DNA from 2 places in the Pseudoalteromonas sp. SG43-5 genome. Region 1 is predicted to be linked to the other one. Evidence: predicted binding sites of a transcription regulator. Region 1 holds the regulator's gene; the other holds the start of a gene.
The links. The regulator FliA, encoded in region 1, starts transcription of late flagellar genes. The targets are predictions, from matches to a motif close to CTAAAGNTNNNNNNNNNNNNGCCGATA.

Region 1 (4,698 bases):
AGTTAAAGATGCTAATGAATTAGCTGAAGTTTTATATCATTTACGAAATAAACGTCTAGTATTAATTGACACAGCAGGTATGAGCCAGCGAGATTTACGTTTAACTGAGCAATTAAACACATTAATGCGTAACCAACGTGTAGATATTCGCAGCTACTTAGTACTTAGCGCGACAGCACAGATTAATGTATTGCAAGAAACTGTACGCCACTTTAAAAAAGTACAGTTAAGTGGCTGTATTTTCACTAAGTTAGACGAATCATTAAGTTTGGGCGAGATTATTAGTATTGCGATTCAAAATCGCCTTCCAATAGGGTATCTTACTAATGGTCAACGAGTACCAGAGGATATTCGTGTTGCAAATGCTGAGAAACTAGTTAAAAAGGCTGAGCAATTATATTTAAAAAGAACAAAAGCACAACATTCAAGGCACCAAGCAGTGGCGTCAAGCACAGTAGGGATGTATGATTAACACAGTATTAGATCAAGCAAGCGGCCTGCGCAAAATGAGTCAAAACAATAACAACGGCGTAAAAGTTATCGCTGTAACCGGTGGTAAAGGTGGAGTAGGGAAAACAAATGTTTCTCTAAATACAGCTATTGCACTTGGGCAGCAAGGTAATCGAGTATTAGTGCTGGATGCTGACTTGGGTTTAGCAAACTGTGATGTGATGCTTGGTTTACGTGTAGAGCGTAACTTGTCACATGTCTTGTCTGGTGAATGTGAGCTTGATGAAATTTTAGTTGAAGGCCCTGCAGGAATTAAAATTGTACCCGCTACATCGGGTTCGCAAAGTATGGTTGAATTATCACCATCTGAGCATGCTGGGCTAATTCGTGCGTTTAGCGAATTGAATACCGAATTTGATATTTTAATTGTAGATACAGCTGCTGGTATTTCAGACATGGTACTGAGCTTCTCGCGTGCAGCGCAAGATGTAATGGTTGTTGTATGCGATGAGCCGACATCAATCACCGACGCTTACGCACTTATTAAAGTATTAAGTCGTGAGCACGGCGTTTATAAATTTAAAATTGTTGCCAATATGGTGCGCAGTATGCGTGAAGGCACTGAATTGTTTGCAAAGCTATCTAAAGTTACCGACCGCTTTTTAGATGTATCAATGGAGCTAGTAGCAACGGTTCCTTATGATGAAAATATGCGCAAAGCAACACGTCGTCAAAAAGTAATAGTAGAGCTCTTTCCAAATTCGCCAGCCGCTCTTGCGTTTAAAACGCTGGCAACAAAAGCAGTTAAATGGCCAATACCCAACCAACCATCTGGGCATTTAGAGTTTTTCATTGAGAAACTAGTAAACGGTTAATTATGACAACACTGGTGAATAGAGCTATGGGATATCAATCAACACAAAATTTAAATGTGATTGTTGAGAAGCATGCATCACTTGTTAAAAAAGTGGCATGTCATCTAATTGCTCGATTACCACCTAGCGTTCAACTTGATGATTTAATTCAATCAGGAATGATAGGTTTAATAGAAGCTTCGAAAAACTTTGATGCAACAAAAGGCGCAAGCTTTGAAACTTTTGCAGGTATTCGTATTCGCGGTGCTATGCTTGATGAAATGCGCCGTGGTGATTGGGCTCCTCGTTCAGTTCACCGTAAAAACAGGCAAGTTGCAGAAGCAATTACTGAGCTCGAAAGTAGTCTGAACCGCGAACCAACGGACATAGAAGTTGCTGAAAAACTTGAAATTTCGCTCAATGAGTACCATCATATTTTAAATGATGCGAATACGAGTAAAATATTAGGCATTGAAGACCTTGGTGTAGATGAGGATGTTATTACTCCTGTAGGCCAAGATTTAGCACAAGATAAACCTTTTAATAATGTTAAAAATGATAGGTTTAATGAGTCTTTGCTAAGTGCAATTAAGTCATTACCAGAGCGTGATGCAATGGTGCTTTCTTTGTACTACAACGATGAAATGAATTTAAAAGAAATAGGACATATACTCGATGTAAGTGAATCGCGTGTAAGTCAGATACATGGTCAGGCGATGATTAAGCTTAAAGCTAAAATCAATGACTGGATAAATTAGTAGTAAGTAAACAAAGGTTAATACCTCACTGGGGGATGTTTTGGATAAAAACATGAAAATTCTTGTAGTTGATGATTTTTCAACGATGAGACGCATTATAAAAAACCTGTTACGTGACTTAGGTTTCACTAACGTTCAAGAAGCTGATGATGGGTCTACAGCTTTGCCTATGTTGCAAAATCAAGTGTTTGATTTTGTAGTTACGGATTGGAATATGCCTGGAATGCAGGGTATTGATCTTTTAAGAGCAATACGTGCAGACGATAAGTTAAAACATATCCCTGTATTAATGGTAACGGCAGAGGCTAAAAAAGAACAAATAATAGCTGCAGCGCAAGCTGGTGTTAATGGTTATATTGTTAAGCCATTTACGGCTGGAACATTAAAAACTAAATTAGAAAAAGTATTTGAACGCTTAGGCTAATGATGGGGGAGAGGCTTATGCCAGCACCAGCTGCGCCTCAAATAACGTTAGAACAAGCTCGTCAGCTCGTTGTTTTTTTAGAAAATGATGAGCAAGACAAAGCAAATCAGTTGATTTTAGAGGCTGCATCTAAAGAGCAGTCTGAATTATTTGCTGAAGTTGGAAAGTTGACTCGTCAACTGCACGAAGCCCTTAAAAGTTTTGAGCTTGATACTCGCTTAACTGATATAACGACAGATGCGATTCCAGATGCTAAAAAGCGGCTTAATTATGTTATAGAAATGACAGAAAATGCGGCTAATAAAACAATGGATGCAGTGGAAGCGAGTCTTCCTATAGCCCAACAGTTAGCGGACGAAATATCTCATATCAAACCGACATGGGATCGTTTAATGAGCCGCGAGATTGAGCTTGGTGAGTTTAAGCAACTTTGCCATAGCATCGATAAGTTTATGAACAACTCTCATCATAAGACTGATGAGCTTCAAAACTTAATGACAAATGTACTAATGGCTCAAGACTATCAAGACTTAACAGGTCAAGTTATTCGCCGTGTTATCGAACTTGTTAGGGAAGTAGAAGAAAGTTTACTTCATCTTTTAACTGCGTTTGCTGAACAAGACGACACTAACAGCACCGCGAATAAAGTAGAACAACAAAAAATAAAAGAACCAGTTGCCACACAAACTTTAGCAGGTCCTGAAGGCCCTATTATTGATAAAGAATCGCGTAATGATGTTGTATCTGATCAAGATGAAGTTGATGATCTTTTATCAAGTTTGGGCTTCTAAGAGGAGAGTAACTGCATGTTTGAAGTCGATGAAGATATTTTACAAGACTTTCTTGTAGAGGCTGGAGAAATCCTAGAGCTTTTATCTGAACAGTTAGTTGAGCTGGAAAATAATCCAGAAGATACCGAGTTACTAAACGCTATATTTAGAGGTTTTCACACTGTAAAAGGTGGTGCAGGCTTTTTAGCTATGACAGAACTTGTTGATGCTTGTCACGGTGCTGAAAACGTATTTGATTTACTACGTCAAGGCGTGCGAACAGTCAACTCAGAGTTAATGGATGTTATTTTACAAGCACTAGACACCATTAATGAGATGTTTGCGACTATCCAAAACAGAGACAAGCCTGAACCTGCAGATCCTGAATTACTTCATACTCTTCATATCTTAGGTCTACCTCCAACAGAAGCCGAAGCCACTGAAGCCTCTTCACAAACAGAGGTTGAACAACCTCATAATGAAGTGGTGGATACACCGGTAGCTGATGATGAAGATCCGTTTGCATTTGATGAACTATTTAGCGGAGCGCCTTCGGTTAGCGATGCTGAAATAGATGAAATCACTGAAGACGAATTTGAAAGCTTACTTGATGAGCTGCACGGTAAAGGACAAGGTCCTGCAGTTGAAAAACCAGTAGCAAGTAGTAGTGATTTTAGTGGTGATATTACTGATGATGAATTTGACAGCTTATTAGACGAGTTACATGGTGTTGGCAGTTTTGGTGAAGTTACGAGCAAACCTGAACAAAATGATGCCAATAAAACACCTGTAGAATCTGCTATACCAGCTGTAAATACAGTTAATTCATCAGATGATGAAATTAGTGATGACGAATTTGAAGCGCTTCTTGATGAACTTCATGGTAAAGGCACTGCTCCTAAATCGATAGAAAGTGCGCCAGCTGCAAAACAACCTGAACCTGTTTCACCGCCAGCTAAACAAGTGAGTGAACCAGTAAAAAAAGCTGAGCCAGCTAAAGCTCCTACTCCAAAACCAGTTGAAAAAGCGCCAGAGAAGCCAGTAGCTAAAGTACCACCAGCAGCTCCAAAAAAATCAGCGCCACCAGCAGCAGAGACCACTGTTCGCGTAGATACAAAACGACTCGATCAAATTATGAATATGGTTGGTGAGTTAGTTCTTGTACGAAATCGTTTGGTTAGTTTAGCGACTAACTCAGACAGTGAAGCGATGGGTAAAGCAATCTCTAACTTAGATGTAGTGACTGCGGATATTCAAGGTGCGGTTATGCAAACGCGAATGCAACCAATTAAGAAAGTATTTGGTCGCTTCCCTCGCGTTGTACGCGACTTAGCACGTAGCTTAAATAAAGATATTGATTTAAAGCTAATTGGTGAAGAAACCGATCTAGATAAAAACTTAGTTGAAGCACTTGCCGATCCGCTTGTGCATTTAGTTAGAAA
Region 2 (4,698 bases), on a different contig from region 1:
CTGGGCGTTTTCAAGTAATGTACCGAACGATAAAATGGCAATTTTACTGCCTTTCTTAATTGTATCTGCCTTACCTATTTCGAGCAGTTGCATAGTGCTTTCAATGTCTGCAGTACCTGCGCTACCTCGAGGGTAACGAACTGCAACAGGGCAGTTTTCTTTATAACCGGTGTATAGCATTTGGCGGCATTCGTTGGTGTCGCTTGGTGCCATAATTACCATATTTGGAATACAGCGCATAAAGCTTAAATCGTACGCACCTTGGTGAGTTTCACCATCGGCTCCAACAATACCAGCGCGGTCAATGGCAAATAATACAGGTAAGTTTTGCAGTGCAACATCATGTATTAATTGGTCATACGCACGTTGTAAAAAGCTCGAGTAAATAGCAACAACAGGTTTTAAACCTTCACAAGCAAAACCAGCTGCTAAAGTAACAGCATGCTGCTCTGCAATGGCCACATCAAAGTATTGATCTGGAAACTCTTTAGAAAAACGTACCATGCCAGAGCCTTCGCGCATTGCTGGCGTAATAGCCATTAACTTGCTGTCTTGCTTTGCCATGTCGCATAACCAATCGCCGAAAACTTTTGAAAAAGTAGCAGCGCTAGGTTTAGATTTAGGCAGGCTAGTTGTGCTCGGATCGAATTTTGGTACACCATGGTAGCCAATAGGATCGGCTTCAGCCGGTTTGTAGCCCTTACCTTTTTGCGTTTTTATATGTAAAAGCTGTGGGCCTTTTAAATTACGCATATTACGCAATGTATCTACAAGCATGTTTACATCGTGACCATCAATTGGGCCTATGTAATTTAGGCCTAATTCTTCAAAGAAGGTCCCCGGGATCATCATGCCCTTAATGTGCTCTTCCATTTTACTGGCAAGTTGCTTTACCGGAGGCACACCTGAGAGTAACTTTTTACTGCCTTCACGAATGTTAGTATAAAAGCTACCTGATAAAATTCGGGCAAAGTGATTTGTTAATGCGCCAACATTTTCTGAAATCGACATTTCGTTATCATTTAAAATAATAAGCATGTCTGATTTTACATCGCCTAAATGATTCATCGCTTCAAATGCCATGCCTGCGGTGATAGCTCCGTCACCAATAATGGCTACAGATTTTCGACCTTTGCCTTCTTTTTGGGCGGCAATAGACATACCTAAGGCAGCTGAAATAGAGGTGCTTGAATGACCTACGCTAAACGTATCGTATTGGCTTTCATCGCGAAAAGGAAAAGGGTGCAAACCGTCTTTTTGGCGAATAGTGTGCATTTGGTCGCGACGACCTGTAAGGATTTTATGTGGATAAGCTTGGTGACCCACATCCCAAACTAGGCGATCGTCTGGAGTGTTATAAACATAATGTAGCGCAACGGTTAGTTCAACCGTCCCTAAACCAGACGCTAGATGACCGCTACTTTGCGATACTGAGTTGAGTAAATAATCGCGCAGCTCATTGCTAAATGCAGGGAGTTTGTCTTGCGCTAAGTCACGCAATTGGGCTGGCTCGTCAACCAAATTAAGTAATGGATACTTGCTACTATCAAGTGTCATGGTTTTATATATATCCTTCGCTAACATTAATTCATTCAAAGCTTTTACGAATAATTAATGTTGAGTAATAATGTCAGTGCTAATTGCAATACGTATGAGCAAAAATTAGTGGTCACGCTCAATTAGGTAATTTGCTAGCGACGCAAGAAGTGTTGTGTCAGCATCTATATTTGCCAACGCTTCATGGGCTTGTTGTATTAAATTTTGCGCCTTTTCTTTAGCGCCTAGCATACCTAATAACGCCGGATATGTCGCTTTATTCGCGGCAATATCGGAGCCTTGTGGTTTACCTAAAGTAACCGTATCGCCTTCAACATCTAAAATGTCGTCGTGTACTTGAAACGCCAGCCCTATAGCATACCCAAAAATGCTTAAATTTTCTAAGGTTTGTTGATCTGCCTTTTCACTGCACAGTGCACCAAGTGTAATTGCACAATTAATTAAAGCTCCGGTTTTTAGCTTATGTATTCGCTCAAGCTCTTGTACGGTAATTACTTTATCTGTTGCTGCTATGTCAAGACCTTGTCCGCCTACCATGCCCTCAAGGCCTGATGCGTTGGCAAGCGTAGCAATCATTTTTACTTGTGTTTGCGACGAGCATGTAAATTTGTGATTCGCAATAAGCTCAAAGGCGAGTGTTTGTAGGGCATCACCGGCTAAAATTGCATTTGCCTCGCCAAATTCTATGTGGCAAGTAGGGCGGCCACGGCGTAAGTCGTCATCGTCCATAGCGGGCAAATCATCATGAACTAGCGAATAGCTATGGATACACTCAATTGCAGCTGCAAGTACATGTAAGTCTTGCTGGTTTGCACCGAGCATTTTACCTGTGGCATAAACTAAAAATGGACGTAATCTTTTACCGCCATTAAATAATCCATACTGGGTGGCGTTCTTGACTGTTTCTTCAGTATCGAGAGACTGTTTAAAATGCTGTTGTAAGGTCGCTACTACATCTTTTTGAGCACGTTCGATATAATTATTTATGCTCACAGCTATTCCATATCATTATCAAAATTCGTAAGAACTGACTTTTCGCCATTCCCCATCAAAATTGATACTTTTTGTTCTGCTTGCTGTAATTTACCTGATGAAGCACTTGCTAATGCAATTCCACGCTCAAATTGCTTTAACGATTGCTCAAGCGATAAGTCACCTTGTTCCATGTCACTAACGATTGTAGATAATTCTTCTAGTGCTTGTTCGAAACTTAAGTTTTCAGGTTTTTTAGTCGCCATCTTTATTTCAGCTTACATAATAAATTTAGGGGTCAATTTTAGGGGGAATGCTAAACTAGGTCAAAGGATGATATTGGTTTTTTACCTTTATAACGTTAAATTATATTTCAAGTGTATTAATAAAGCCTTAATAGCGGTCTGTTAGTTTAATAAATCAATTGATAATTAGGTAGCCCTTATAACTTGATCTAAAATAGTGCTAAAGGCTGCTTTTTATGTTTATTTATAAAAATGGCTTAAGCAATTCAATATGTTGCCGATAAGCAGTTAATAATAAAAGTTTATGATAAGGCCATTAAGCATGAAACTTCTGGAGGAAATGTGGATTTAGCAACCATAATCGGGATCCTAGGCGCAATTGGCTTAATTGTCATGTCTATGTTTATGAGTAGTAGCGGTGAAATGGCTATGTTTGCCGATGCTCCTTCTAGTGTAATTGTATTTGGTGGTTCACTTTTCATTGTTTTATCAAATTTCACCATGTCGCAGTTTTTGGGTATAGGTAAAGTTGTTGCTAAAGCGTTTATGTTTAAAATTGAAACGCCAGAAGAACTTATTGAAAAAGCAGTAGAACTTGCTGATTCAGCTCGTAAAGGGGGCTTTTTAGCACTCGAAGAAGCTGAAATCCCAAATCCATTTATGCGCAAAGGCGTCGACATGCTTGTTGATGGCCATGACGCAGATGTTGTTCGCGCCACACTTCAAAAAGACATCTCTTTAACCACTACTCGACATGAAATGGGTGCAGGCTTATTTAAGTCATTAGCCGATATTGCACCAGCAATGGGAATGATTGGTACTCTAATTGGCTTAGTTGCAATGTTATCTAACATGGATGACCCAAAAGCAATTGGCCCGGCAATGGCGGTAGCGCTTTTAACAACTTTATATGGTGCGTTTTTAGCCAATGTTGTGGCAATTCCTATTCAGGTAAAACTTGAACTGCGTAAAGACGAAGAAGCTATGAATCAGCGTTTAATTTTAGATGCTATTTTAGGTATACAAGATGGCCAAAATCCAAAAGTTATCGAAGGTATTTTGAAAAATTACTTAGCTGAATCTAAACGCAAAGTAGATACCGAGGAGTAATTATGTCTGATCAAGAGTGCAAATGCCCACCACCAGGCCTACCAGCATGGATGGGAACGTTTGCCGATTTAATGTCACTGTTAATGTGCTTTTTTGTACTCTTGCTTGCGTTTTCAGAAATGGATGTACTTAAGTTTAAACAAATTGCGGGCTCTATGAAGTTTGCTTTTGGAGTGCAGAATAAAATTGAAGTAAAAGATATCCCTAAAGGTACCTCTGTTATTGCTATGGAGTTTACCCCAGGCAAACCAGAGCCAACCCCAATAGAAACCATTCAGCAGCAAACAGTCGAAATGACTCAACAAATGTTAGAGTTTCAGGCTGGAGATGAAAGCTCAGCTGGCGGCAGGCAAGAACAACGCGGGGATAAACGTGGTGGCGAATCTCGTAGTACTTCTCAAGAGCAATCGTCAGAGCAAGCAACTTCAGCGGCCGATCAGGAACAAACTAACGAGCTCGTTAAAAAAATCGCGCAGCAGCTTGAAAAGCAAATAATAGATGGTGCAATTGAGCTTGAATCTTTAGGGCAGCAAATAATTATTCGTATTAGAGAGAATGGTTCATTTCCTTCGGGTAGTGCATTTTTACAACCTAAGTTTAAACCCATAATTCAAGATATTGGTGTACTGTTAAAAGATGTACCTGGCGAAATAACTGTATCTGGCCATACCGACGATTTTCAGGTATCGAATGAGCTATATATTAATAATTGGGACTTATCGTCAAAGCGAGCTGTAGCTGTAGCAAGCGAGCTGCAAACGGTGCAAGGGTTTGATAAAAACCGCATGATGGTAGTGGGGCGAGCTGATACTCG

Region 2: the regulator FliA is predicted to act here: its motif matches at 3,031-3,057, upstream of pomA (flagellar motor protein PomA).

The regions. Positions count from the first base shown of each region.
Region 1 covers NZ_JACJFA010000013.1:94,137-98,834, reverse strand. The annotation lists gene flhF (flagellar biosynthesis protein FlhF) at 1-472, shown strand, start outside; gene H5161_RS13945 (MinD/ParA family protein) at 465-1,325, shown strand; gene H5161_RS13940 (RNA polymerase sigma factor FliA) at 1,352-2,062, shown strand; gene cheY (chemotaxis response regulator CheY) at 2,103-2,486, shown strand; gene H5161_RS13930 (protein phosphatase CheZ) at 2,504-3,277, shown strand; gene H5161_RS13925 (chemotaxis protein CheA) at 3,293-4,698, shown strand, end outside.
Region 2 covers NZ_JACJFA010000001.1:5,925-10,622, reverse strand. The annotation lists gene dxs (1-deoxy-D-xylulose-5-phosphate synthase) at 1-1,557, opposite strand, end outside; gene ispA ((2E,6E)-farnesyl diphosphate synthase) at 1,663-2,550, opposite strand; gene H5161_RS00035 (exodeoxyribonuclease VII small subunit) at 2,553-2,795, opposite strand; gene pomA (flagellar motor protein PomA) at 3,117-3,884, shown strand; gene H5161_RS00025 (flagellar motor protein MotB) at 3,887-4,698, shown strand, end outside.